DNA from 2 places in the Asaia sp. Ae19-3 genome. Region 2 is predicted to be linked to the other one. Evidence: predicted binding sites of a transcription regulator. Region 2 holds the regulator's gene; the other holds the start of a gene.
What was found. Region 2 encodes HrcA, which represses chaperone genes, less so after heat shock. Its sites were predicted from a motif close to GTTNGCACTCNCNNNNNGNGAGTGCNAAC; they were not measured.
Positions count from the first base shown of each region.

Region 1: groES (co-chaperone GroES) is a predicted target of HrcA. The motif match lies at 12,067-12,095, and genes of this name have one in related genera.

Region 1 covers NZ_JBCHWF010000001.1:603,555-618,433, reverse strand. The annotation lists gene AAID99_RS02650 (LysR family transcriptional regulator) at 1-730, shown strand, start outside; gene AAID99_RS02645 (LysR family transcriptional regulator) at 743-1,648, opposite strand; gene AAID99_RS02640 (alpha-keto acid decarboxylase family protein) at 1,745-3,421, shown strand; gene AAID99_RS02635 (bifunctional transcriptional activator/DNA repair enzyme AdaA) at 3,552-4,634, shown strand; gene AAID99_RS02630 (CHASE2 domain-containing protein) at 4,836-6,512, shown strand; gene AAID99_RS02625 (hypothetical protein) at 6,589-6,996, shown strand; gene AAID99_RS02620 (M48 family metallopeptidase) at 6,997-8,454, shown strand; gene AAID99_RS02615 (prohibitin family protein) at 8,742-9,635, shown strand; gene groL (chaperonin GroEL) at 9,997-11,640, opposite strand; gene groES (co-chaperone GroES) at 11,692-11,982, opposite strand; gene AAID99_RS02600 (DUF4169 family protein) at 12,121-12,354, opposite strand; gene AAID99_RS02595 (dienelactone hydrolase family protein) at 12,407-13,081, shown strand; gene AAID99_RS02590 (DUF2934 domain-containing protein) at 13,099-13,428, shown strand; gene AAID99_RS02585 (S-methyl-5'-thioadenosine phosphorylase) at 13,485-14,372, opposite strand; gene hemF (oxygen-dependent coproporphyrinogen oxidase) at 14,550-14,879, shown strand, end outside.
Region 2 covers NZ_JBCHWF010000001.1:3,080,959-3,095,837, reverse strand. The annotation lists gene AAID99_RS13675 (class I SAM-dependent methyltransferase) at 19-666, shown strand; gene AAID99_RS13670 (sugar phosphate isomerase/epimerase family protein) at 766-1,725, opposite strand; gene AAID99_RS13665 (FUSC family protein) at 1,868-4,030, opposite strand; gene AAID99_RS13660 (DEAD/DEAH box helicase) at 4,286-6,133, shown strand; gene bfr (bacterioferritin) at 6,461-6,952, shown strand; gene AAID99_RS13650 ((2Fe-2S)-binding protein) at 7,072-7,302, opposite strand; gene hrcA (heat-inducible transcriptional repressor HrcA) at 7,391-8,437, opposite strand; gene AAID99_RS13640 (MOSC domain-containing protein) at 8,518-9,306, shown strand; gene rph (ribonuclease PH) at 9,412-10,143, shown strand; gene rdgB (RdgB/HAM1 family non-canonical purine NTP pyrophosphatase) at 10,140-10,757, shown strand; gene AAID99_RS13625 (hypothetical protein) at 10,777-11,490, shown strand; gene AAID99_RS13620 (LysE family translocator) at 11,473-12,102, opposite strand; gene AAID99_RS13615 (hypothetical protein) at 12,471-12,767, shown strand; gene AAID99_RS13610 (beta-barrel domain-containing protein) at 12,888-14,204, shown strand; gene AAID99_RS13605 (peptidase domain-containing ABC transporter) at 14,201-14,879, shown strand, end outside.

The sequences.
Region 1 (14,879 bases), 2.5 Mb from region 2:
GACGGAAGAAGGCCTTCTCTATTATCAGCGCTGCCAGTCCATTCTGACCGCGCTTGAGGAGGCAGACAGCATGATTGGTGGTGCCCTCTCCGGCACGATACGGGTCGACACTGTCGGCCACCTGGCACGAACGATCCTGCTTCCGGCCCTGCCCGATTTCTTCTCGCGCTATCCGGGCCTGAACGTGCATCTCGGCGAAGGAGAGAGGCTGGTCAACCTGCTGCGTGAAGGGGTCGATTGCGTCATACGCGGCGGCCCCCTGCCCGATAGCGACATGATCGTGAGGCCGCTCGGGGTTCTGCATGAGGTTACCGTAGCGAGCCCCGCCTACCTGGCGCAGCACGGCATCCCGGCCTCGCCGGACGATCTGGACGGCCATCAGATGATCGCCTTTCTGTCCTCGCGCACCAGACAGGTCCTGCCGCTCGAATTCACAACCCGAAATGGCCTTGTCGAACGGCTTATCCCTGCCCGACTGCTGGTTTCCGGAGCCGAAACCTGCGTGGAAGCGGCGCGTCTCGGTCTCGGTCTCGCCCAGGCGCCACGATACCGCTTTGAGGAAGATCTCGTTACGGGCGGGCTGGTGGAGGTGCTGTCCGACTATCCGCCTGCCCCCACGCCTCTCTCGCTGCTCTATCCCAGCAACCGCCAGCTGGCCCCGCGTGTGCGCGTCTTCATGGACTGGGCCAGAGAACTGTTTTCAGAGTTTTTCAGGCAGCACACCCCATAAAAAGCACCGCCTTCACAAAGCAGCGGCTGCCTCTCTGAGCATTGTCTCGAAGCGCTGCACAGGAAGGGAAACCGGGCCATCGATCATCGCCACAGCAAGCGCTGCCTTGGGCGCAGACCCTATGATCGGGTGATAACTCACCCCCTCTGCATGGATCTGGCTGAGACATTGCGGCACGATCGAGACACCCAGCCCCGCAGCGACGAGAGAAACCGTCGCGATGATCTGCGGTGCCGACTGGCCTATATGCGGCACGAAACCCGCGTGACCGCAGGCCATGATAATCGCGTCATAGAACCCCGGACCGAGCGCACGCTCGAACAGGATCATCGGTTCATCCCGCAAGGCCTCAAGCCTGACACCCCGGTGAGAGGCTTCTGCATGGCCCTTCGGGAGCGCGATCACCGTCGCTTCCTCAAGCAGGGGGCGCACGATGAGTGTCTGGACGGGCGCCGGAGGGCGCACGATCGCAACGTCGATGCGTCGGTCATGAAGCGCGTCACACAGAGCAGGCGTATTGCTTTCCTCAAGCGTAATGATGACATCCGGCCAGCGCTCGCGAAATGCCCGTATTGCGCCCGGCACCAGAGGCAGAAGGGAAACCGCGCCCGCAAGACCGATGCGCAGCCTGCCCTGCTCGCCGCGTGACAGCCCCCGCGCCAGTGAGGTGACCTCACGCTCAAGCCCGATCAGGACCCGGGCCCGCTCGACCAGCGCGGCCCCGGCCTCGGTTGGCACTGCACCTGATCGTGACCGCACGAAGAGCACAAGACCGAGCTCGCGCTCCATCGCCTTGATCTGCTGGCTGAGCGGCGGTTGTTCCATATGCAGCAGTTCGGCCGCGCGCGTGAAACTGCCGGCCTCGGCAATTGTCACCAGATAGCGCCAACGTCTCAGGTCGATGATCCATATCCTCAAAGTATGAAAGAGGGCCCAAACATATATTGGACGCAGAACAGGACCAAGGACAAACTACGACACAATCGACACACACCAGAAGGACGCCTGACTTCCATGAGCACGACTATCGGTGGCTATCTCGCAAAACGCCTGACACAGATCGGCGTCGACCATCACTTTGCTGTCGCGGGAGACTACAATCTCGTCCTTCTCGACCAGCTTCTGGCTCAGGACGGGCTGGAACAGGTCTATTGCTGCAACGAGCTGAATTGCGGCTTCGCAGCCGAAGGCTATGCACGGGCGAAAGGCGCAGCCTGCGCAGTCGTGACCTTCAGCGTCGGCGCCCTGTCTGCCATCAACGCGCTTGGTGGCGCCCACGCTGAAAACCTGCCCGTAATTCTCGTCTCAGGCGCCCCCAATACAAATGACCATGGCACAGGCCGGATACTGCACCATACTCTCGGCACGTCCGATTATGGCTATCAGTTCGAGATGGTCCGCCATGTCACGGTTGCCGCCGAGCGGCTGTTTTCTGCCGAAGACGCCCCTGCCAAAATCGATCATGTGATCGAGCGTGCCCTTGCCCTGAGCAAGCCGGTCTATCTCGAAATTCCGTGCAACGTGGCCGATCTCGAATGCCCCGAACCCGGCCCCATAGAGGCGCTTCTGCCTCGCAAGCCTGCCTGCAATACGACGCTCGATCAGGCAGTCGCAGCGACCTTGTCCTTTCTGGAAAAACGCGAACAGGTTGTCATTCTTGTCGGGAGCAAGCTGCGCGCCGCCCATGGCCTTGATGCAGCGGTGAAACTGGCAGATCGCCTTGGATGTGCCGTGACCATCATGGCGGCAGCGAAGGGATTTTTTCCCGAAGACCACCCCGGATATCGCGGCGTCTACTGGGGCAATGTCAGTTCGCCCGGTGCAGAAGCGCTCATCGACAACGCGGATGCCATTCTATGCCTCGGCCCGGTATTCAATGATTATTCAACCGTTGGCTGGGAAGCATGGCCCAGAGGCGAGAAAGTCGCTCTGGTCAACCCTGACGATGTGGTCGTTGCTGGAACACACTTCGGCGGTGTCGATCTGCGCTCGTTCGTGACCGCCCTGAGCGAGCAGGCGCCACGACGCCCCCTGAGCGCCGACAACTCCGCCCTCTCTCTGCCAGTTTCTACACCGCTGCCCGCGGAGGCCAAGCTGACCAATGACGAGATGATGCGTCAGATCGGGGCTCTTGTGACGGCTGATACAACGCTGACAGCAGAGACCGGCGATAGCTGGTTCAACGCCGTGCGTTTGCACCTGCCCGCCAAGGCCCGTGTCGAACTCGAAATGCAATGGGGCCATATCGGGTGGTCGGTCCCCTCGGCCTTTGGCAATGCTACTGGCTCGCCAGAGCGGCAGCATATCGTGATGGTGGGAGACGGGTCATTCCAGCTGACCGCGCAGGAAGTAGCGCAGATGATCCGTTACGAGCTGCCGGTCATTATTTTCCTGATCAACAACCGGGGCTATGTCATCGAGATCAAGATCCATGATGGTCCGTATAATTATATTCAGAACTGGGATTATGCGGGTCTCATCAATGCCTTCAATGCGTCTGAAGGCCACGGGCTGGGCCTCAGGGCCAATACGGCTGGCGAGCTTGCAGAAGCGATCGACAAGGCAAGGCAGAACCGGCGCGGCCCGACCCTGATCGAATGCACCCTCGACCGTGAGGATTGCACCGACGATCTGGTACGCTGGGGCAAGGAAGTGGCCAAGACCAACGCGCGGCCACCCGTGACGAACTGAGCCGACCCAAGGCCTCATCCAGCAGGACTCATTATGCAGGCCTGATCATCAAGCCATTGATCAGACCTGTATCGGATGAAACGCCCGATTTCCGGCGCAGCGTCAATTCATCAGATGATAGGGAAGAACCATGCTCTTCCCTCTCCCCTCCCATGACACGCTCTATGATGCCCTTGTCGCTCGCGATGCGCGTTACGACGGGAGCGTGTTTGTCTGTGTTGGCACAACCGGTATTTTCTGTCGCCTGACCTGCCCGGCGCGCAAGCCGCTCTCCACCAACTGCGTTTTTCGATCCAGCGTGCGGGAATGCCTCGAAGCCGGATTTCGGGCCTGCAAGAGATGCCATCCGCTCCGCAGCGCCACCGCCAATGATCCAGCCGTCGCACGGCTGCTCGCCCTGCTGGAGGCCGAACCGGGGCGACGCTGGAAGGAAAGCGACGTCACTGCGCTTGGCTATGATCTGTCTACAATTCGACGGAGCTTCAAGCGCTATTTCGACATGACGTTTCTCGACATGGCACGGCAGTACCGCCTGCGAGAGGGCTTCTTGTCCCTTACCGAGGGTGAGCGGGTCATAGAGGCCCAGCTCGACTCAGGCTTTGCCTCCCCCAGCGCCTTCAGGGAGGCTTTTTCGAGACTTCTGGGAGCTGCGCCCGCCAGCCTCAAGCCGGGCGGCTTGCTGCAGGCAAGCTGGGTCCCGACATCGCTGGGTGACATGATTGCCGTCTCCAGCGCAACACATCTCCATCTCCTCGAATTCGTCGACCGCAAGGCCCTGCCCGGCGAACTCAAGACGCTTCAGAAAAACCTCAAGGCCCCTCTCGGCCTCGGCACACCCGCCCCGACTGAACTGGTTCGTGAGGAGCTTGCAGCCTATTTTGCCGGGCGTTCGGCGGCGTTCCTGACCCCTCTTGCCCCGCAGGGCACCGGGTTCACTCGCGAGGTGCATCGCCTTTTGCGCGATATCCCTGTCGGGGAGACACGCAGCTATGCCGATATCGCGCGTCAACTTGGCCAGCCGGGCGCCGTGCGGGCCGTCGCGCGCGCCAATGGTGCCAATCAGATCGCCCTTCTTATCCCCTGCCATCGCGTCATCGGCGCCGACGGCAGCCTCACCGGCTATGGTGGCGGCCTTTGGCGCAAGCAACGCCTTATCGAAATCGAGCGATCCTATCGACCATGCGTACAGCCAAACATCACTGGCTCTTGGTGAGGCAAAGTTGCAACGCATCACACGATTTCCTGACTCCATCGCTAGAATCTATTGCAAACGTCAATATAACGTGACCAAGCTTTGCTGAAACGTGTCAAAATATGTTGATACGCCTGACGCCGCGCTGATGAGCTGACGGGGCAACGAGCTTGAGCGGGTGGAATGAGAAAACGGGGACCGGCTTCCACGAGGGGCGCGTTGATGCGTATGCGCCTTGTTTACGTTATCGCGATGGTGGTTTTCTTCATCATCTATAAGGTGCTCGACCCGCTTGGTCTTGAAAGCGCAACGAAGCAGACCTCGGCTGGCTTATTCAACGCTCTTACCACACCATTTTATGGCGCCCAGAGCCCTGACACGCACCGACACGTCGCCGTTGTTGAGGTGAACGACGCAAGCCTCAAACGTTTCGGGACTGCTTTCCCTCTTTCATACGCCCGTCATATAGCCATCCTTAATCAGATACTCGACGCACATCCCGCTGCGATTTTCGTCGATTTTCGCATGATGCGTGAACTTCCAGGCGAGACACTTGAGAGTTTCGCCCCTCTTATCGCCAGAGCTCACTCGATGAAGGTGCCTCTGCTCTTTGCAAGGGGGGAAGCAGGAGACCAGCAGCCTGCCCTTCCGCCCATCCTCAGACCGCTTCAGGTCTATAGCAATGGACTCGAAACCTCTGGAAGCTACCCTCTCATGGAAGAGGGGATGGAAACCCGGGAAACAGGAGAAGCTCCTGTTGCAGTAAATCCGGCCTGGGCGCTCTACAATACGTTGTGTCATCAGGCCTGGTCGACGCGTTGTGGAGACGTTCAGGAAGAAGCGTTTACCCGCCCGATGGTTATCAGATGGGGGCTGAGCTCCGATCCCGCGCAGGATATTGTCAGCGACCAATCCGGTTACTGGCAAAACAGCTGTGCCATCTGGAACGAAGGCCCCTGCGCCCGCCTTACCGCAGCCTCACGCCTCGCCCTGACCTATCTGTTTCTGCATTCTCGAGGCAGCGAAAGGCAGTTCGCTTTCTATCCTCTGGTAATTGGCGCAGAGCAACTTGGGCATAGCGGCCGAGGCACACCGTCAGGCAGCCCTGCCCTTGCCACGCTTCTTGCCGATCGCGCGGTATTTTACGGATCTGACATCCGCGATCAGCACGATGATTCCATAGTACCCCTGCTTGGGCGGGTTCCGGGCGTCGTCACTCATGCCATGGCTTTCGACAATCTCGTGACCTATGGCGCGCGCTATTTCCATGAGCCGCCCGAAATGGGACAGATAGGGTGGCTACGTCTCGACAAGGCCGAGTTACTTGAGGCGCTCATCTGGCTCGTCTGCAGCGTAGCGCTCGTCATGCGCATGAAACCAGCCCAGCAGAAAGAGCAGTTCGACGTCCTTGCCGCCTTGGGCGCACAGAATAATTACAAGCATCACGCCAGAACCAGCATACGCAAACGGGCTGTGGCCTGCGCGCTAGGCGCGTTTCTTATCGTTGCCATACCTTCTTTTCAGAGCGCCACCCGGGCCATGTTGATCGATCAGTTCGTTATCTGGCTGTTCGTGACATTCCTGTTCCTCGGCGCCTGGGCCTTGCCCATGGCACGTGCGGCGCGCGCCGAAGAGGAAGAAAAGGAGCGTGGCCTTCTCTCTCAGTTGTGCTTCCTCGCCAGTCTTTCCGCCATCGGTTTCGCACTCAACGAAGCAGGCCCCAGATGGCCCAATGCAGACTGGATCGGTCTGCTCCTGCTCTGGCTCGCAGCCGGCGTCGAGGAAGAGGAGGAGCGAAACCGGTTTGTCCAGCCTCTTTGTCGACTTCTGAACCGGGTGATCGACCTGCCAGTTTCGATCTACTCGGCAGGACGCCGCGCGCTCTCTCGCCATGCATAGCGAACCGGCTTTGTTTGAAGCAGCCGGTATCCGCAGCGAGAGCATTCTTCACCAGACCTGATGAAAGGAGATATCCATGTCAAACAGGCATTTCGCCCGCAAGCTGACACGTGCAGCTCTCTCTCCCCTCTTGTTTGGCCTGTGCGCGGGCTGGTCCGGCGTTGCCTCGGCTGCAGACGCCCCAGTCATTACAGGGACCTATCACACCCCCTCAATCCAGACCTACGACCACAATGGGTTGCCCCAGACACAGATTGAGGCGGCTTCGCTGACCGGACATCGCATCGTCGCCAAAGACACCGAAACGGACATGCTCGCTGTCGAGACCGATAAGGGACTCGTCTACGTCACTGAAGACTCTGTCGAAGCCAATATCAGGGCAGTCGCGCCGACACCCACTCAATGCGTGCAAATAGGCGCAGCCTCTGCTGATGAAATCGGTGGCAGCACCAACAACCTCGGTCGAAATTGCCACGGAAGCTGAATGATGAAACGCCCTGCCTTGCTCTCGACTGCCCTTCTGACAACCCTGGCACTTGCTGCGTGCGACAGCGGAAACGGAGGCGGCGTCCCAACCAACGGTCGGCTGATCGACCAGATCCACCCTTCGCAGGATTATGCTCAGTCAACCACTGTGCAAGGCCTTCTGACACCGGCCAACACCCTTGCCTCAGGTGTTATCGAGGCCCCCGAGGTATCGGATTACCCTCAGGCCATCGTAGACCGCCTTCTGGCCTCCTGGTCGGGTCCCCGTCCGGATGCACGCGTATGGCTGACACCCGACACGGCCTTTACCTCAGACGTTTCGGTCGGGGGAGCAATCTTTCTCAACACCGGTTTGATACGTTATTTCCACGATACACCTGAAATTCAGAAGGAAGATGCGCTCGCCTTCGTTCTTGCCCACGAACTCTCCCACATCCTTCTGGGGCACACAGCAGCCCAGCGTGAGAGCAAAGCACGGAAAAACTACGCTTTCAGTGCCATGAAGTGGGGTTCGGTGATTGGGCGGGCCTCCGCAGGCATCGGTGCAACTGACGCCGTGTCTAAAGCACTCGTGTCGTCGATGGGTGCCAAGGCCTTTCTGGATACGACGCTGTTTCCATCGTGGTCACGCGGGCAGGAAGAGGAAGCCGATGCACTCGCCGTCGATCTGATGGGACGGGCAGGATACTCCGTAAGTGCTGCAACCGATGTCATGGATGTATTGATCAGTTCCGAAGATCAGGATGTCGCGCGTCAGGCACAACTCGAGCAAAAGACTGGCAAGAGTTTCAACGCAGACTCAGTTACCTTCACGGCCAAAGCAGGCGACAACCTCGATGGAGCCATTGTCGATGCCCTCAGAGCCGTAGCGCAGCAGCATCCTCATGCCAGAGAGCGACGACTCGCGCTCGCCGCCTATCTGCGGCAGGCCTATCCCGTTCGTGCTCATGTAGCTCTCGCCCGAAAGCCGCTACAGCACTGGGTCACCAGTTCACCCGTGACTGCTCTCCTCAAGGGGACAGATCAACTGGAGCGGGCCGCATCGCTGATCGGACAATCGCAGTGGGGGCAGGCTCATCAGACACTTGCTCACATTGCGCAACCCGCCTCTGGCAGTGCCTATTATGCACTTATGACCTATCAGGTTGCCGTGCAGACCGGCCAGAAAAACCAGGCAGAAAAGCTGCTTGCCGCTGCTGCGGAACGCGATGATGTAACCTTTCCGATTGCTGTCGCATGGGGCAACACCCTGTCCGCTGCAGGCAAGACCGGAGAGGCCGAAACGTACATGGCCAAAGAAGAAGAGGCGATGGGTAATACCGGTTTCCTGCCCTATCGCATCAAGAATGCAAGGCAGGCAAAAGACGGCGTCTCCGTGCTCAAACTCAGCGCAATCTGCGAAGGACTGGGAGAGGATAATCTGGCCGGACAATGCTCGGCGATGGAGAAAAACTAGATCGCCCATTTCATCCCCTGCCATCGCGTCATCGGCGCCGGTGGCAGCCTCTGACGCAAGCAACGCCTTGTCGAAATCGAGAGACAGTGTTGCTCTTCATGAAGGTTTTTTGACTAGCTCCGAAAAAAGAAAAGAAACGGAACAGTCATGCTTCAATAAGAATGGGAAATTGGTCTATTCCGATTCTTATTGACAGTATAGAGACTTCGCCTCCATATTAACGGATACGACAGCGTATCGTCCTGCCCAAGAACTGATCGGTCACTGATCTGATGAGGCAAAAAAACGTGATAAATTTTCCAACGCCGCCCGCACGCTTTTCTCCGACCGTCCTGAAATTTGGTGGCTTCGCCGTAGGCGCAATCGCGATTATCGCGATACTTAACCCATTCTATCAGATTTCTTCAGGCTATTGCGGCATTCTGACCAATTTCGGTTCTGTCCAGCCCAGCGCGCTGGAACCCGGTCTGCATATCGTGCTGCCAGTTTATCAAAAGGTCGTTTCTGTTTCGACCCAGCCTCAGACGATTACCTCTCATGAGCAGGCTGCAACGCATGATCTGCAGGATGTGCACACGTCGGTTTCGGTCACATTTCACATCGCCTCTGCCGACGCTCCGGGATTTTTCCGCGATTTCCGCAATCTCGAAACGCTCGCCCATCGTATCATTGAGCCCACAGTGTCGAACGACGTGAAAGCCATCACGGCCAATTACAACGCTGAAGAGCTGATCACGAAGCGTGACCTTGTGGATGGCCAGATCAAGGAACTGATCATCAAATCCCTGCTGCCCTATCATCTGAGCATTGAGTCGGTGAACACGGCCAATTTCGCTTTTTCCCACGCCTATGCGCAGGCCATCGAAGCGAAACAGGTCGCCCAGCAGCAGGCATTGCAGGCACAATACACCCTGCAGCAGACGCAGATCTCAGCTCAGGCTCAGGTTGTCCAGGCCAAGGCGCAGGCAGACGCAGCTGTTGCCACAGCCCAGGGTCAGGCTCAGGCCCTGCTTGTGACGTCCCAGGCTCAGGCCAAGGCCAATACTTTGGTCTCTCAATCGCTGACCCCTTCCCTGCTCCAGCAAAAAGCGCTGGATCGCTGGACTGGCACAATGCCGACCTATCTGAGCGCAGGCGCCCCGCTGCCCTTTATCGGCACGATGGAGTCAGCCCAGAAATAACCCACCAGAAACTTCGACGGCCAATGGCTGCGGAGCTTCGAGGAATCCTCTCTTGAGGGAGCAGCCCCACTCTTTCGGAGGGGCTGTTCTTCCCTTTGGGTTTTCATCCTGCCTCCAGGGCGACCAGGTAGATCACCCGCCCTCATCGCGACAGAAACGCGGCGCCACGCCGCCCGTCCTCCACACCATTCATCAGCATCACATACTCACCCGGCAACGCCGACGTCCGTCTTGCAGGTGGCAATGCGCGAACTCCTGAACCACGTCAGATCCTCACAGAAGCCAGGCATCCAGACATAAAAAAACCGCCCTGCCTTTCGGCGGGGCGGCTCTTTTGTAACCTTGATGGAAAGGCGCTGGATCAGAAATCCATATCGCCCATGCCACCCATGCCACCCGGACCACCGGCCGGAGCAGCCTTCTTCTCGGGCTTCTCGGCAACCATGGCTTCCGTCGTGATCAGCAGGCCGGCAACCGAAGCTGCGTCCTGAAGAGCCGTGCGGACGACCTTGGTCGGATCGATGATGCCAGCGGCTACCAGATCCTTGTATTCGCCGTTCTGGGCGTCGAAGCCGTGCGTGTACTCGTTGATCTCGAGCACCTTGCCAGCGATGACAGCGCCATCTTCACCAGCGTTGAACGCGATCTGGCGCAGCGGAGCCTGCAGGGCCTTGCGGATGATGTCCGCACCGACGCGCTGGTCGTCGTTCTGGAAAGCCAGATCCTTCAGGGCAACGGAAGCACGGGCAAGAGCCGTGCCACCACCCGGAACGATGCCTTCTTCAACGGCGGCGCGGGTTGCGTGCAGCGCGTCATCAACGCGATCCTTGCGCTCCTTCACCTCGACTTCGGTGCTGCCACCGACGCGGATGACGGCAACGCCACCAGCCAGCTTGGCCAGACGTTCCTGCAGCTTCTCGCGGTCGTAGTCCGAGGTGGTTTCCTCGATCTGCGCGCGGATCTGTGCACAACGGCCCTTGATGTCGTCCGTGTTACCGGCGCCTTCAACGATCGTGGTGTTTTCCTTCTCGATATGCACCTTCTTGGCGCGACCGAGCATGTCGAGCGTAACCGTCTCGAGCTTGATGCCGATGTCTTCGCTGATGACCTGGCCGCCCGTCAGGATGGCGATGTCTTCCAGCATGGCCTTGCGGCGGTCGCCGAAGCCAGGAGCCTTGACGGCAGCAATCTTGAGGCCACCACGCAGCTTGTTGACGACCAGCGTGGCAAGAGCCTCGCCATCGACGTCTTCTGCGATGATCATGAGCGGACGACCGGACTGCACAACGCTCTCGAGCAGCGGCAGCATCGGCTGAAGCGAGGACAGCTTCTTTTCATGGATCAGGATGTAGGGGTTATCCAGATCCGCCATCATCTTTTCGGCGTTCGTCACGAAATACGGCGAGATGTAGCCGCGATCGAACTGCATGCCCTCGACAACGTCGAGTTCGGTGTGCAGACCCTTGGCTTCCTCAACCGTGATCACGCCTTCGGAACCAACCTTCTGCATGGCCTGCGAGATCATCTCGCCGATTTCATGCTCGCCATTGGCCGAGATCGTGCCGACCTGAGCCGTTTCGGCCGGGGTCGTGATCTTGCGGGTGTTTGCCTTCAGCTCTTCAACGACGGCCGTAACCGCCTTGTCGATGCCGCGCTTCAGATCCATCGGGTTCATGCCAGCGGCAACAGCCTTGGCGCCCTCACGAATGATGGCCTGGGCCAGAACGGTCGCGGTGGTCGTGCCATCACCAGCGATGTCGTTGGTCTTCGAGGCCACTTCGCGCACCATCTGGGCGCCCATGTTCTCGAACTTGTCGGCCAGTTCGATTTCCTTGGCGACGGAAACGCCGTCCTTGGTGATGCGCGGTGCGCCGAAGCTCTTGTCCAGAACAACGTTGCGACCCTTCGGGCCGAGCGTGACCTTCACAGCGTCAGCAAGGATATCAACGCCGCGCAGCATGCGCTGGCGTGCGTCAGCGCCGAATCTTACGTCTTTGGCAGCCATAATCTTATCTCCAGTAGAGGTTCAGTTTGCGATAACGGGGAGGCTGGAAAATCAGCCGATCACACCCATGATGTCGCTTTCCTTCATGATCAGCAGCTCTTCGCCATTGATCTTCACCTCGGTGCCGGACCACTTGCCGAACAGCACACGGTCGCCAGCCTTGACGTCCAGTGCCACGAGCTGACCCTGCTCATTACGGGCGCCCGAACCTACGGAGACGACTTCGCCTTCCATCGGCTTTTCCTTGGCGGTGTCCGGAATGATGATGCCACCGGCCGTCTTCTGCTCGCCCTCAAGGCGACGAACGACGACACGGTCATGCAAAGGCCGAAAATTTGTCATTATGGATCGCTCCACTTTTCTCTAAGGCGGCGTCCTTGCTCAAAAGCAACGCCGCCGGTTTGCGCGCCCGCTTAGCCGCAGCGCGTTAGCACTCCCGATACGAGAGTGCCAAAGAGGTAGGAGAGCCCTCGCCTATCGTCAAGTGTCGTCGACGGTGCAAATGCTGTTTTTCATCGAAGCGTCACTCGCGCTGTCCCGACTGTCGAGCTTCGCACCATCAAGTTCGCGTGTCAGACGGCTACTTTCGGCTTCAGACTTCAGGCGCTCCCCCCGGGTGCGACCGAACAGGGCCCGGTTTTCCTCGGCCTTGCGAGCATCCTTCTCGCGCGCCAGACGTTTGCGCACTCGACGCAGATTGACGATTTCAGTCATGGTGATCGTTGATCCTGCCTTTGAACGAACAAGAAAGAAGGAGGGTCGGTCCATGGGACGCCTGATATCCCTTACGGCTTCGGACACCCATCATTTCGCAGCCTACGAGGCAGGAGAGCCGACTGCCAGTCGCGCACTGGTCGTGTTGCAGGAAATTTTCGGCCTGACAGACCATATCCGTGCTGTCTGCGACGAACTGGCTGACAGGCACGGCTATCATGTCATTGCGCCAGCCTTGTTCGATCGCGCCAGACGCGATGCGGTTCTGCCTTATGATGGCGAGGGCATGCAGACAGGCCTCGACCTGCGCGCCCGGATCAACCCTGACGGACTCCTGGCCGATATCACGGCCAGTGCCCATGCCCTCAACCGCCACGGCCATCAGAAAGTCGGCATTCTCGGCTTCTGCTGGGGTGGACTGGTGACATGGGAAGCTGCCACGCGCACGCGTGAATTTGCCGCCGCCGCCGCCTGGTATGGGGGCGGTATTGCCGCCCTGAGCCATGAGAAGCCCCATTGCCCGGTTCAGCTCCATTTCGGTGGCGAGGATGACCATATCCCGCATACCGATATCAACACCATTCGCGAGAACCGGCCCGAGGTCGAGATCTTTGTCTATGACGATGCCGGACATGGTTTCGGCTGTGACGACCGCCCGAGTTTCAACAAGAACGCCCGCGACCTCGCCCATGAGCGCAGCATGGCGTTTTTTGCAACCCATCTCTGACAACCGAAAGCGCTACAATGTCTGCAGATAAAACACCCGTAAATCCGCTGGTCGACAGCCCCGAGCGCGACGCCCGTATAAAGGCCAAGGCGCAGGAACTATGGGAAGCCGATGGCAAGCCCGGCTGCGGTGCCGACGCCTATCTCGAGAACGCATCTGAAATCATCGGTATGGAGGAGAATCCTCATGCCGGTGAAATTCCGGTCAAAGATCTGCCAGAGCCTGAATTTGCCGATGTTCAGGTGGAAAATGCCGAAATCCAGAAGAATCTGGGAGAATTTCCTGAACGACAGACCGATCAGGGCTACCGCGAGCACTTCCCCGAAAAGGAAAACGAGTCGTCCTGACAGATCAGGAGCGGGGATAAAGGCTCGGATGCCTTTATCCCACCCGCCGCAGCTTCTCAGCGCAGCACGCGCCCGGCGACGGCATCGAGCTTGTCGAGAAGCTGACGATCACGCGATCCCGGCGCCGTTATGATAGCGTGATCGAGGGCGCGCTCGGCGCCTGAGGGGCAGAGACCGCGCTTGCGCCCGAGCTCCGGTATGATGGCCTTGACCAGCGCACGCGCCTTGGCAGCATTCTGCGTCATGACGGCAACCACGGCGTCCACCGTCACCGAGTCATGGTCGTCGTGCCAGCAATCGTAATCGGTCACCATGGCGATGCTCGCATAGCACATTTCGGCTTCACGAGCGAGCTTGGCCTCCGGCATGTTGGTCATGCCGATTACCGAACAGCCCCACTGGCGGTACAATTCGCTTTCGGCGCGGGTGGAGAATTGCGGCCCTTCCATCACCAGATAGGTCCCGCCACGTACCATCTCGACGCCGATCTTTGCGGCCTGCTTGGCAATCACGTCACCCATACGGGCAGAGACCGGGTCAGCCATGCCTACATGAGCCACGCAGCCACGACCGAAAAAGCTTTTTTCGCGAGCGAAAGAGCGATCGATGAACTGGTCGACCAGCACGAACTGGCCCGGCGGCAGGTCTTCACGCAGCGAACCCACTGCGGAAAGAGAGACGATATCGGTCACACCGGAGCGCTTCAACGCGTCGATATTGGCACGGAAATTCAGCTCTGACGGTGGGATGGGATGCCCACGGCCATGACGCGGCAGGAACACGCAGCGCACGCCATTCAGGCGGCCGAAAAGCAGCTCATCGGAAGGCTCGCCCCAGGGGGTCTCGACCCGACGCCATTCCTTTTCTTCCAGCCCGTCGATATCATAGAGCCCCGAACCGCCGATAAGGCCGATTACAGGCTCGATTGTCACGTCTTCAGTCATGCAAAGCTGCCTTTTCGCATTGTCGCCAACAGAATGCTCAGGAACACCAGATTGACACGCTTCGCAACCTGTCAGTGTTTTCATGCGCGCTGTCATGGTTTCAATCGGCCAGTTTTGCTATAGGCTCCAGCACTCAGGCTGGCGGAAGACCGGCTGGAACAGAATGTGGAGCTTGCGATGAGCGAGACCTTGGATCCGAAGACATTCGGCACCCTCATTCGTGATCATGTGCCTCATGACTCTTTCAAAGAGACAGCACGGCACTGGTTCGAGACCCTGCGCGACAGGATCTGCGCCTCCTATGAGGCGATCGAAGACGAGGCAGTCGCGAAGAACTCCCCCGTACTGCGCGACAAGACCGAAGCCGGTCGCTTCGAACGCACAGCCTGGGACAGAAGCGAAGACACGAACAGCAATCTGCATGGCAGCGGTGTCATGTCGGTCATGCGCGGACGTGTGTTCGAGAAGGTCGGCGTCAATGTCTCGACGGTCTGGGGTGAGTTCTCG
Region 2 (14,879 bases):
ACGGACAGGACACCATCAATGGCTGAAACTCCTTCGGGGCTGCATCCTGCGGCCTTTACCCGCGCCAATAGCGACCCCGATCGTCTGTTCTACGCTGGCAGAAGCGACTCGAGCCAGATGGATGTCGGTGCCCGCACAGCCGTGACCGCGCTTTACCAGACCACGCTGCCTGCCTCCGGGCTCATTCTCGACCTCATGGCGGGTGCACTCAGCCATATTCCGCCGGAAGCCAGCCATGAATCCGTGATCGGTCTTGACGTGAACAAGGCCGCTCTCGACAGCAATACGGCGCTGACACAACGTATCGAGCAGGATCTGAACGAAACGCCGCAGATCGACCTTCCCGATGACTCGCTCGATGCCATCTGCCTGTGCGACGGCTTTGCCTATCTCACCGATCCGCTGGCCGTGCTGGAGGAACTCAACCGCCTTCTTCGCCCCGGCGCGCCCATCATCATCACCTTCTCCGATAATTTCATTCCGCAGAAAGCGGTTGCACTCTGGCAGGCACTCGATGCCGCTGACCGCACGCGGCTGATCACGCTTCTGCTTGATCGCGCAGGCCTTGGCGATATCGACACCGGTGAGGTCGTACCGCCTGAGGATTTGACGGCATGGAACGACACGGTGCACGCCGTCATTGCCCGCAAGAAGCTGGCCGCCTGACCGCAAAAGGGACCTTTCGCAGCGCCTGACCCGTCTACTCTGCTGTGTCCGGGATCAACCGAGCGGGTGGCATCTCCACCCGCTCGCGTCGGAAACCGGTCAGCACTCAGCCTGATTGAAACCGCCAAGAGCGACGGGCATGACCTCACGAAGCAAAGCGACGGATTTGCTTAAACCCTCGACCGGGTCGAGAAGTGGATCTTCGTGTTCGATGGAAAGCCATCCATCATAACCAACCATGCGCAGTCGGTAGCAGAATTGCCGCCACCAGAGCGCATCATGGCCATAGCCGAGCGTGAGATATGACCAGGCCCGGTCGGCAGGGTGGCCCAGTGGTCCGTTTTCGAGATTTGAAGTTACGCCGCGCCGCGCCTCGTTGAACCCGGCATCCTTCGCATGAACATGAAAGATCGCCTCACCAAGCCCGTCGATTGCAGCGATCGGGTCTGCGCCCATCCAGAACATGTGCGATGGATCGAGATTGGCGCCGATCATCGGGCCAAGCGCCTCGCGCAGACGCAGAAAATTCGGAACGTTATAGGCCCATTGCCCCCCATGCAGCTCAAGCGCGAACTGCGTCACGCCGCATTGCGAAGCCATGGCGAGCAGCTTCTCCCAATACGGCAGAAGCCTCTCCCTGAACTGCCACTCCTTGGCGATCTGCCCCTCAGGCGGCCAGGAACTGATCACCCAGTTGGGCAGGCGATCACCCTCCTGTCCCTCGGGGAGGCCCGACATGGTGCAGATTCTGGTGATGCCCAGATCGCCAGCCAGTCTGACGGTCTCATGCAGCTCTTCACTCTGCCTGCGATCGACGGGATGCAGCGGATTGCCGTTCACATTGAGTGCAATGACCTCAAGCCCGCGGCTTTCGAAAGCATGAAGAAAATCCCGGCGGGCGGCAGGGCTCTGCCTGAGCCGGGACAGGTCGAGATGGGGCGCCCGTGACCAGCCCCCCGCATTGATTTCAACGCCCCCAACCCCAAGCGCGGCTGCCTGGTCGAGCATCTGGTCAAAAGAGAGAGTTCCGAGACTGTCAGAAACAAATCCGATCTTCATGACGCGGTCACCATTCCTGTGAAATCCGGCTGCCTCACGGGCAGCGCCGGAATTTATATTCTCAGGAAAACGTCGAATCGGAACGTTTATTCGTTATTTTTCTATCATATGGCTGTGATGATAGCGTTACGCCCAGCACATTTCAGCCTTGCTGGAGGCGCGCCTGTTGCAGGGCGTGACGGAAATGTCTGTCATCCAGCCAGGACTGATTGCTTGCCCATTCGTGCTGCACGACCATCAGGCTGCCCAGCGCTTCCGAATAAGCAGGATGTTCTGCGACATCGGCGGCACCAGCCTTGTCGCGAAGGGTCGCAATGGCCGTCTCGAGCCTTGCGGCAAAGGCTGCCTCTTCCATCGTCGGGCTGCGCAGGAGATGCGGCCCAAGCCCCTTGAAGAAGCTGGCCAGTATCGCCGACAAACCGGCGGGCAGGCCCGGACGCAAGGCGAAGCGGCGCAGAAACAGGAGATTGCGCCCCAATGTCATAACTGAAAGCAGGCCGTGGAGATTGAGCTCCATGAACGGTGTCAGACTGGCGCCCGCATAGCGGATAACCCTTTCCATGCCCTGCGTGATCAGGCCGATCCAGCGGTTTTCCGCTGGCAAGCGGCGCCCGGGGGCGCAGATTCGCTGCAAGCCATGCAGGGCACGCCGCCTGAGCAGAATGCAGACCTGATGAATATTGAAGGGCAGAATACAGCGGAAGACGAGCACCCCTGCCCCAAGCCCGAGAAGCAGGGCAATCGTGGAATTGAACCAGGTGAGTTCATCCATGCGGCTGTGATTATCGAGGCCGATCAACGCTGGCAGAAAGGTATTATAGGCGCCCGCAGCCGTAGCCGTTGCCGGATTGCGTGCGGCAAGCCCCCCGATGAACATCAGCGGCGCTATAGCCACAATCAGCGCCTCGAAGCCGGACCCGGTCGGAATCAGGAAGAATACAGGCAGGATCGACGCCAGAGCGGCCAGGCAGGCACCGTAAAAGAAGCGGTTGCTGACCAGAACCGTGTTGTCGGTCGTGGCAAACCGCCCGACAACCACTGCGACGAAGGAGATGAAGGAGGCCCCCTGCGGCCATGCCGTCACCTCCCAGACCAGGCCTGCCAGACAGATCGCCGTGGCCGAACGCATCGCATTATGAAAAGCCGCGTGGAAATGCATCACGCGGCGCAGCCTGAAACGCGATGGCGCAGTGGCCTCGGCCGGACGGGCCTGAAAATAGATCAGAAGCGTCTCGTATTCTTCCAGAATGAGACGCAACCCATGCAGGATGATCCGGTCGTCAGGGGCAAAACTGCCGCCCCCTTCAGGAGTAGTATCTGCCTGCCGATAGAGAGCATCATAGCGTAGCTGAAGGGCCGCCAGATCCTGCCTGAGAGCGACAACGCTATCCGCATTATCGAGACGCTGTGCGATCTCCTTGATGAACCCTGCCACCTCGTGCAGGGCAGAGCGGGCTTTTTCCGAAACGACGAGCGTTGTCGAAAGACGCGCCTGCATGCCCAGGCCACGCGAGACGATTTTCGAGAGAATGCCGATCGTGGCATAGGCGCAGGCTATCGCATGGTCGCTTCGCCCCACCTCGACCACCGTGAATTCGAGCTGCTCATTGAGCTTGAGCGTGCGACTGAACACCGCGCGGATGGCTTTTTCAGGCGGCGCAGCACCATCGAGCACGTCGCTGATCACAAGAGAAGCGGCACCGATACCCTCTGTCAGCCAGCCACGCATGGTGCGACGCGCCTTGACCGCGAGGGATGCGGAGAAGACGAGGCCCGCCACCATCTCGCAGACCACACCCAGAAAGATATAGGTGCCACGCGCCATGGCGATTTCGAACACATGGTCCGGGGCGCTGAGCGCACCCGTGGCGATGATGGCGCAGGTATAGGCCGCCAGAACGAAGGCATAGGCACGAAAATTCTGCAGAAGCGTCGCAAGCCCCGTGCAGATACCTGCCCAGAGAGCGAGCGCCGGGATGAACAGCCAGGGAGCCTGCGGAAAGGCCGAAACCAGCGCCACAGCGCCGATCATGCCGAGCAGCGTGCCGACCAGACGCCATCTTCCCTTGGAGAGGCTCTCGCCACGCGAGCCCTGTGCCGTGATCCAGACTGTCATGGCCGCCCATTGCGGCTCGCCCAGCTCCATCCAGAAGGCGATGCCCAGAGCAACAAGCGAGGCGATCGTGTTGCGCAGGGCAAACTCGAACGCATTCCCGCTGGGGGCGTAAAGCCATTTGAAAGGCCATGAGCGACCCCGCAGGCGCGCAAGCGCGTCGTTCTGACGGGCAAGGAAATCGGCGATCATGCCCGGCGTCTTACCCGAATTTTAGACTTGCCATGAAGGCAGTCGCTTCAAATCGCGCGCGCTTTCCCATATATTGGGTGAGTATCGGGTCACATCTCGAAGAGAAGCGTTTTCAGCCTCGCTGCCGTTTAATCCTAGATTTAAGCCCGCATATTCTCTATTGACCGCCTTCCTTACGCCGCGAGCCACGCTCGACACAGCGCAGTCCTGTAACGGCGTTCTCTCTTCGCAAGATCCTGATCGAGTCCGAACCGCATGCCTTTTCCCGATACCGTCCCGTCTCTCAGTCGCGCTCTGGCGGCACGCGGATATGAAACGCCGACCGCCGTGCAGGAAGCCGTACTGCAGCCGGGCCTCGAAACACGGGATCTGCTCGTTTCCGCCCAGACAGGATCCGGCAAGACAGTTGCTTTCGGACTTGCCTTTGCCCCTACCCTCATCCCCGAGGGCAGCGAGCGCCTTCCCCCCGCCAACAGCCCGATGGCTCTGGTCGTTGCGCCGACGCGCGAACTGGCCCTGCAGGTGCAGACCGAACTTCAGTGGCTTTATGCCGAGACTGGCGCGCGCATCGTCAGCTGCATTGGCGGCACGGATGCCCGTCGCGAGGCTCGCAACCTGTCGAATGGCGCCCATATCGTGGTCGGCACGCCGGGACGCCTGTGCGATCATCTGTCGCGCGGTGCCCTGAACCTGTCCGATCTGCGCGTGGTCGTGCTGGACGAAGCCGACGAAATGCTCGATCTGGGCTTCCGCGATGAGCTGGAGCAGCTTCTCGATGCCGCACCGGTCGAGCGCCGCACGCTGCTCTTCTCGGCGACCATCGCCAAGGAAATCGCCAATCTGGCGCGTCGTTTCCAGAAGAACGCCGAGCGGATCAACACCGTCTCGACCTCCAAGCAGCATGACGACATCACGTATAAATGCGTGCTGACAGCGCCAAATGACATCGGTCGCGGCGTCGTCAACGTTCTGCGTTATTACGAGAGCCCGACGGCCATGCTGTTCTGCAACACCCGCGCCATGGTCGCGCAGGTGCAGGCAGCGCTGGTCGAGCGCGGGTTTGCCTCGGTCGCGATCTCGGGCGAAATGGGCCAGAACGAGCGTTCGCGCGCGATCGAAGCCCTGCGCTCTGGCGTAGCCCGTGTGTGCGTGGCCACCGACGTGGCGGCACGCGGCATCGATATTCCGGCGCTGTCACTCGTCATTCACGCCAATATGCCCAGCGAGGCGGCAACCCTGCTGCACCGTTCGGGCCGCACGGGTCGTGCAGGCCGCAAGGGCACCTGCGTGATCATGGTGCCGCTGAGCCAGCGCCGCAAGGCAGAGCGTCTGCTCTCCTTCGCCAAGATCAGCAATGCGGAATGGGAAGGCGTGCCGTCGGCAGACGCGATTCTCGAGCAGGACGCAAAGCGTCTGATGGAAGACCAGACGCTCTTCGCGCCGTCTCAGGCCAATGAAGATGCGCTCGCTTCACAGCTTGCCGATGCCCATGACTCGCATCAGCTCGCAACCGCTCTGGTACGCCTCTACAAGAGCCGCCTGCCGAGCGTCGAGAATATCCGCCCCGTCAGCGTCGAGGCTCCCGCACGCGGTATGCGTGACGATCGCGCACCGCGTGAATTCACGGGCCGTGTCGACCGCATGGGTGGTGAGTGGTTCAGCCTGGCGATTGGCCGCACCGAGCGTGCCGATCCGAAATGGCTGGTGCCGCTGATCTGCCGTCTTGGCGGTGTGACCAAGAGCGAGATCGGTGCGATTCATATCGATACGGACCATACCCTGTTCGAAATCGCGCCCGACAGCGCCGAGCGTTTCCGCTCCTGCGTTGCCGGCGCCGATGCTGACGAAGCCAAGATCGAGCCGGCTTCGGCTCCGACCGGCCCGTCTGCCCCGCCGCGCGGCCCGCGCCGCCCGCGTGAGGGTGGATTCGCCCCTCGTGGCAAGGGCGGCTTCCGCGGTGGCGATCGTGGCGGCGACAGAGGCGGAGATCGCGGGGGCGACCGTGGCGGAGAGCGCGGTGGGGATCGCAGCGGCGATCGTCCGGCCTTCCGCAAGAGTAGCGGTGTCGGCAACGGCAAAGGATCCTCGCGCAAGCGCTACTGATTGACCCATGCGCCGTCGCCGAGAGGCGATGACGCATCTGAAAATGCCGGTACCGGGGCACTGCCCCTGAAACGCCCCGCTTTTGCGGGGCGTTTTTCGTTGCGAAAAGATATTCCAGAATATGCTTCGTTGTTGCGACTGAAAATCAACTTCGTTTATTGACTCTGTAGAAATAAAGAGAGTGATTCTCAACTTCGATACTGGAATTATTATCTTCGTTATTTATGTTGCGCTGCATTTTTTTCTATGCTTGAACAGCGTCACACAGCCTGTCACGGGCGGACTTGCGCCGTCACGTCGCAACAGGACAGAGATAAGGAGCATCCCATGCTGAAAGACCCGAAAGTCGTCGAGCATCTGAACATTCAGCTGACGAACGAACTGACCGCCATCAACCAGTATTTCCTCCATGCCCGCACCCTGAACCACTGGGGCGTGACCAAGCTGGGCAAGAAGGAATATGACGAGTCCATCGAAGAGATGCGTCATGCCGACTGGCTGATCGAGCGCATCCTGTATCTCGGCGGCCTGCCGAACGTGCAGCGCCTGAACCAGATCCTGATTGGCGAAAGCGTCGAGGAAATTCTGGCCTGCGATCTGAAGCTCGAAGAGAAGGCTCTGGCCGATCTGCGCGAAGGCATCGCCTATTGCGAAAGTGTGCGTGACTATGTGTCGCGTGACCTGCTGATCCGCATCCTCGCCAACGAGGAAGAGCATGAAGACTTCATCGATCGTCAGTTCGATCTGATCAAGCAGGTTGGTATCCAGCGCTACATCACGCTGAACTCCTCGCCTGCTCCCGAGCAGACGGCAGAGTAAGACCCTTCTATCGACACCATCCCAGCCCATGGCTCGGAGGGCGATAAAGGAGTGACGAAAAAACCCGGCAGCCTTGCGGCTCGCCGGGTTTTTTCATGTCTTTTTTCAGAGCTGCGCGCTCAGGCAAAGGCGGCGGAAGCGCCCCCCTGTTCGACCTGCTGGAACAGATGCGCGTTTTCCTTGCGCTCGCGCATGAGGCTGCGCAGCGCGCAAACCACACCGGGCACGCAATTGCCACACTGGGCCTTGCAGCCCTTGGATGCATAGACCTCGTTTGGCCGTGAGGCGCCCCGACGAACGGCGTCGGCGATATCATGATTGGTCAGGGCGTTACACGAACAGACGATCATCAGCCATTCCACTTCAGAACGGGCCGACCCTAACAGCGTTTGAGAACCAGTCGCAACTGAAAACTGCGAGTGATTTTTAAAAATAATATCAGCTCAGCAAGCGACCGATGACACGCGCCGTGTAATCCACAACCGGCACGATGCGCCCGTAATTGAGCCGTGTCGGGCCTATCACTCCGATTGCACCGACAATCCGGTTGTTCTCATTGCGGGCGGGCGCCACCACCATCGAGACACCGGACATGCCGAAAAACCCGCTCTCGGCGCCGATATAGATGCGCACCCCGTCAGAATCCTGCGCCAGTTGCAAAAGCCGCAGCATGGTCTCCTGCGCTTCAAGCCGCTCGAACAGCATCTGGATGGTCGTGAGTTTCTCGATTTCGGTAATATCTGTCAGGAGGTTTCCCTGACCGCGCAGATAGAGCGTACCGTGCTGCTCGTCCCACATGGCCAGACCGCTTTCGATCACGCTCGCAGCCAGAGAATCGAGATCGGAGCGATTCTGCTGAAGATTGGCCGCCACACGCTGGCGCAAGGCAGCCAGCGTGACATCGCCCAGCAGGGAGTTGAGATAATTACCGGCCTCGACCAGCGCCGAGGGCGGCAGACCGGGTGGCGTCTCGATAACGCGGTTTTCGACCTGCCCGTCTGCCGCAACGAGAATGACGAGCGCCTTGCCCGGGCCAAGCGCCACGAATTCGATGTGCTTGAGCGCGCCATCGCCTTTCGGCGCCAGAACGAGCCCTGCCGCAGCCGAGAGGCCGGAAAGCATCGATGATGCCTCGGCCAGCGTCTCCTGCATCGACCGCCCCTTCAGCGCAAGTCTGCCGGCAATCTGCGCGCGCTCCGTGTCATCCAGCGCACCGAACTGGAGCAGTCCATCGACAAATAGACGCACACCCTTTTCTGTCGGCAGACGCCCTGCCGACACATGGGGGCTGAACAAGAGACCGGCCTGGGTCAGTTCGGCCATGACATTGCGTATCGTGGCGGAAGAAAGAGAAGGCGTCAGTCTCTGGGCCAGAGTCTTGCTCGCCACCGGGTCACCCGTCTCCATGTAATGCTCGACGATTTCGCGCAGCACCTTGGCCGAACGGGCATCCATACCACCCGGCAGGCTTGAGAGATCGATCATGCCCAGCCCTTTCGCGTGACCTGCCCGGCTGAAAGGGCCATGGTCCTGTTACCGTTCCACCCGGATCTGGAGTCGTATTCGTGACCCGTATTGCCGCCTTATACATCCATCCAGTCAAAAGCCTGCATCGCATCGATGTTGCGGCGCTTGATCTGGAACCATGGGGACCAAGGGGTGACCGACGCTGGCTGGTGGTCTCGCCGGAAGGCAAATTCATGACGCAGCGCCAATATCCCGCCATGGCGCGCATCATCACGGCCCTAGAGGGCGAAAATCTTCATCTGTCAGGCGGTACGGCAGCGCCTCTCATGCTTGTGCCACCGGGGCCAGACGCGCCCCTTGCGCTTGTGAGCGTGTGGAAAGACCGTGACATCGAGGCACGTGATGCGGGCGATGCGGCAGCGGAATGGGTCAGCACCTTTCTCGAAACACCCTGTCGCCTCGTCTACATGGCGGCACCAGAGCGGGCGCGACCAGCCGAATTCGGCAGTGTCAGCTTTGCCGACGGCTTTCCGCTACTCGTGACCAATACGGCCTCTCTGACCGATCTCAATGAACGCCTCGACCAGCCCGTACCCATGGAGCGGTTCAGACCCAATATCGTGGTCGAGTCAGAGACGCCCTGGGCCGAAGACACATGGCGTATCCTGAAGATCGGCAGCGTTGAACTCGAACTGGTCAAGCCCTGCAGCCGCTGCATCGTCACGACCATCGATCAGGAGACAGGCACCATCCCCGTCGCGCGAGAACCACTCAGGACAATGACCGGGTTCCGTCACCAGCCGGGCGGGGTCATGTTCGGACAGAACGCCATCATCCGGCGGGGCGGTGCCATCAGGCTGGGCGATCGGATCGATTGCCTCGCCTGAGGCCGCAAGGACGTTTTTCGCCTTCAGCGCTTTTGTCAATCGAGACATGACGCGCTAAGGCTGCTCTCCGATAGCGTCAATACGACCGAAAGCAGAAAGAACATCATGTCCAGCACCCGTCCTTCCGGCCGCAAGGCCGATGAAAACCGCGTCGTCTCCATCGAGCCGGGCTTCGCCCGCCATGCTGAAGGCTCGGTGCTGATCCGCGTCGGCGGTACCGAAGTTCTCTGCGCCGCCTCGATCGAAAACCGCGTGCCGCCCTTCCTGCGTGGCCAGGGTCAGGGCTGGATCACCGCTGAATACGGCATGCTGCCCCGCGCCACCCACACGCGCGGCAACCGCGAGGCTGCCAAGGGCAAGCAGTCCGGCCGCACCCAGGAAATCCAGCGTCTGATCGGTCGCGCCCTGCGCGCCTGCGTCGATCTGCGCGCCCTTGGTGAAATGACCATCACGCTCGACTGCGACGTGCTCAATGCCGATGGCGGCACGCGCTGCGCTGCCATTACCGGCGCCTGGGTTGCACTCGCCATCGCGCTCGACAAGCAGATCAAGGCTGGCACGCTCAAGCGCTCGCCGCTGCGCGCGCAGGTCGCTGCCGTTTCCTGCGGCCTGACCGAGGCTGGCCCGGTGCTCGATCTCGATTATGTCGAAGACAGCTCGGCTCAGGCAGACACAAATTTCGTGCTGACCAGCGAAGGCGGCATTGTCGAGATTCAGGGCACGGCTGAAGACGCCCCCTTCAGCGAGGCCGAGTTCAACGCTCTCATGGCGCTGGCCAAGACCGGCACGGCACGGCTGTTCGAAATCCAGCGTGCTGCGCTCGAGAGCGTCAAATGAGCAGCGAACGGCGCCTGAGCCGTGGCGAGCGCATCGTGCTCGCCAGCCATAACAAGGGCAAGCTGGTCGAATTTCGTGCGCTTCTGGCCGAGACCGGAATCGAGATTGTCTCGGCTGCCGAACTCGATCTGGCCGAGCCGGAAGAAACAGCAGACAGCTTTGAGGGCAATGCCGCCATCAAGGCTCTGGCAGCAGCCAGAGCCACCGGCCTGCCCGCGCTTTCGGATGATTCCGGCTTTTGTGTCTCGGCGCTAAATGGACGCCCCGGCATCTATTCAGCCCGCTGGGCCGGACCGGGTGGCGATATGATGGTCGCCATGCAGCGTGTGCATGACGAGATGGGCGATTCAGCAGACAAGAAGGCTGCTTTTGTCGCCGTTCTCTGCCTTGCCTGGCCGGATGGCACAACACGCTTCGCCGAAGGGCGCTGCGAAGGGACGATCTGCTGGCCGCCGAGAGGCGATCACGGTCATGGCTATGACCCGATGTTCGTGCCCAAAGGCGATTGCCGCAGTTTTGCCGAACTCTCATCCGATGAGAAGAATGCGACCAGTCATCGCGGTCGCGCGTTGACCCGGTTCCTGAAAACCTGCGTCAGCACTGACCCTGTTTGATACGCCTGGAGTTGCCGTCATGAAGACAAGCCCGTTTCTTTTCGCTGCCTGTGCGCTTGCTCCCTTCATGGCGAGCGCTCTCGCTGCACCGCTTTTCGACCCGACCGGTTTCGAACTGCGTGAAACACAGCCTTTCAGTATCTCGGTGCAACCGACCGCCACGCTCGCTTCGGCCCACAACCCGGCCTATCATCTGGTTCCGGGTGGCATCACGCTCAGCAGCGGGGCCCGCAAGCCGACAGCTTATCACGCCCGTCAGCCGCGAACGGAGCTCTCGGAAAGCCATCTCTGGCGTGTGCAGGATGCACCGGCCGCCTTCAGCACGGCGCTCCATATCGACCAGTTCCCGAAATCAGGTCAGATCGTTCTGGCCGAACTCGGCCCCGATAATGACAATGCCCCCCTGCTGAGGCTGGTGGTCGACGGAGATCGCGTGGTGCTGCGCGGCATGATCGACAATGCCCCCGCAAATGGGGTGGCAGTTGGCACGATTGACGCCACCCATCAGGCGCATATTGCCCTTCAGACACAGGCAGACGGACAGGTGACGACCCTCGTCAACGGAACGCAGAGCCAGTTGCATCTGACCCGTCAGGCGCTTTCCATCCCTGTCGTGTTCCGTACGGGCGCCCATGTCGTTGAGGATATCGGCACCACGCCGGACACCGTGACTGTTACGCTGACAGGACTGAGCGCCAGTCATGGTACGGTCGGATCAAGCCTTCGCACGTAAGATCACGACACCGAACGCTACGAAAACGATGGCCGTCAGGCGGTTGAAAGCCCGCCTGACCGGACGGCGGCTCAAAAACCGCGAAAGCGAGTGGCCACCGATACCGTAGACGGACAGCCAGAGCGTGTCCGAAAACAGATAGGTCACAAGCAGGATGCCGAATTGCGGCAGGACGGGCTTGTGATGATCGATGAATTGCGGAAAGAACGCCGCCGCAAACAGCAGCAGTTTTGGATTGCTGATGCCCACCAGAAAGCCGTTGCGATAAAGGCTCCAGGCACTTGCCCGGCTCTCGCTGCCACCGCCGCTGGTCGCATCAGTTGCATCGTCGCCTGAACGCCAGGCCTTGATCCCGAGATAGACGAGATAGGCTGCGCCTGCATAACGAATGACATCGAACAGACGCGGCATGGCGGCCAGCACTGCCCCGATACCGACCATCGACAGCACAAGAGCGAGAAACAGCGCCGAGATGCATCCGGCCATGGCAGCCGTGCTGCGTCTGAACCCGACCTGAACGCTGCGACTCAAGGCATGCATCATGTTCGGACCCGGCGTTGCCGAGATGAAGAAAACAGTGACCACGAAAAGCCACCAGGTCTGCATGGTCATGATCATTTCATCCGACAGAGACGCCAAGATATTGGCCCAGATCGCGAAACAAGGCCTTCACCCTGTCACATCCCCCTGCATCACGATTCGAGAACCGGCAAGGTCTATCACGGTTTTTTTCAGCGCGTAGCGAGCGAGACACGCATCCGGCCAATCGGTCGAAGAGAGAGCGACAATTAACGAATTATTCTGATTTTTAACCGGATATTTGCAAAAAATTTGGGATTTCCATTAATAACCACTCATACAACATGCCGGTATCGAAATTTTTACCAGACCATTACTTTAGTGTTTTTCAAATAAAAAGCATTCTCTTGCACAGGGTCCAACCAAAGGCCCGCAGTGCAACAAGCAAGAAGGTCAAGACCATGCGTGAATTGAATATTGCCGAGATTGACTCAGTCAGCGGCGCTGGCTTCTTCAGCAATTTCGGATCGCAACTCGGTGGCGCAATCGGCAATATCGTTGACTGGGCAAGCACGGCCATCAACGGTCATTCGCCAAATGCCAGCGCCCTGACGGCTGCCACCAACCTGGGAACCGGGATCGGCGAAGTGGTCGACACTCTCGCCTCCCATAACCTGAGCGGCGTACCGCAGGCCGTCCAGACCATGGGTCTGGGCATTTCCCAGATCATCGCGGCAGCCAAGGCCAATCAGGCCTGAATGTCCTGGTCTGGCAGGCAGATCTTCAAGCCTGCCAGACCAACCATCCTCCTGCATGATCACCTCATCAAACATCTGTCTTCGTGTTCCTGGCCTTTATGATTTACCTGCCCGTTTCTGATGTCCTCTGACCTTTTCAGGCAGGAGGTACTCGATTCCCGCCGCCAGTCCTGGCTGGGCCGGGTACAGGTTATCCAGCCCCTTTCCTTCCGCCTGGTTGCTCTGGCGACGCTCGCCTTGTGCCTGGCGGCAGTTTGCTATGTGGCATTTGGTGTCTATACGCGCCGTGTTCATGCCACGGGTTACATGGCTCCGCCTTCCGGTCTCATTACCGTCGCCGTCAATGCCACAGGCGTGATTGCCGTGCAGAATGCGATGGAAGGACAGCATGTTCACAAGGGCGACGTCTTGTATGTGATCGATATCGAGTCGACCTCCAGCTCCGGCCCCACGCAGGAACGCGTTCTGGCGCAGCTGCGCCAGCAGAGTGTCATCCTCAGGAAACAGAAGGATCTCAGAATCAAGGATGGTCCGATCGAAAAGACCTCCATCGCAACCCAGATCCGTTTTCTGACCCAGCAGCATGAAGAAATCCGGCGGCAGCTCGACAACGACAACAACGTGCTGCCGATGGTTGAGTCTGCGATGAAACGTATGCAGGCAGCGAAAACCGAGCATATCGTCACCGAAACGCAGTTTCAGAACCAGCTCTATACCTACGCGCAGCTTCTCAGCAGCCACGCCCAGTTTCTGCAGAATTTCTCCGGCATCGAGGGACAGATTGCCGAGCTGACGGCCAAGCTGATCCGCTACGACAGTCAGCAGATGCGCGATCTCAACGACCTCGACAAGGAGATTGCACAGGTCGATCAGCAGATCATCGAAAGCGAGTCCCAGCGCAGCAATGTCGTAACCGCCCCTGAAGACGGCATTCTGACCGCCATTCGCAGCAATCGCGGCCAGCATGTCCAGTCAGGGCAGACGCTCGCCACACTCCTGCCTGCCGGCCATACGCTCGAAGCCATGCTGTTCGTCAACAGCGCCTCGATCGGCTTCCTCCATGAAGGGGAGCCGGTTCTGCTCCGTTATGACGCCTATCCCTATCAACGGTTTGGCCTCTATCGCGGCAAAGTGCTTGAGGTCACCCGCGCGCCGATTACCGTGACAGATTCCAATAGCACCCAGGGCATTTCTCCGCCCGCGCAGCCGGGCAGACAGGGCGGCGACAACGGGCAAAGCCTTTATCGTATCCGGATCATGCCTGAAAAATCCTATGTCACCGCCTATTCGCGGCAACGGCCCCTCCAGGCAGGCATGGCGGTTCAGGCTGACATCGCAATCGATACACGCAGACTCTACCAGTGGTTGTTCGACCCTCTGATCAGCGTGCGCGACGACATCTACATGGTCAGCGGCGGCATGGTGCGCGGACAATGAAGGCGCTGAATGCACTCGAATTCGGCTTTCAGCCCAAAACCCCGGTAATCCTGCAGGTCGAGGCGGCAGAATGCGGCATGGCCTGCCTTGCCATGATCATGGGGCATCATGGCAATCGCATCGATTTGCCGACACTCAGACGGCGTTTCTCCCTGTCCATCAAGGGCAGTACCCTTAAAGACCTGATGGCAACAGCCGAACGGGTCGGGCTTGCAACCCGTGCCGTGCGCCTCGATCTGGATGAATTGTCCAGCCTGCGTCTGCCCTGCATCCTGCACTGGAACCTCAACCACTTTGTCGTCCTGACAAAGGTCTCGGGCACGAAGGCAACCATCCACGATCCCGCCTTCGGTCGACGTGTGCTTGGCCTCGATGTCGTCTCGCGTGACTTTACCGGCATCGCCCTGGAGGCTTTTCCGAACGAGAATTTCCGCAAGGAAGACGACCGGGAAACCCTGCGCCTGCGGGATCTTTTCCGCCATGTCTCCGGATTGCGCTCATCGCTTCTGATGTTGGGAATCCTGTCTCTAGGGCTCGAGACCATCGCCATCGTCATGCCGATGGTCTCGCAGGTGATCATCGACGAAGTCGTTGTGACTTCCGACCACGAACTGCTCAGCACCATTGCGGCAGGGGTTGCGCTGCTGCTCTTCCTGCAATTGCTGATTGCCTGTG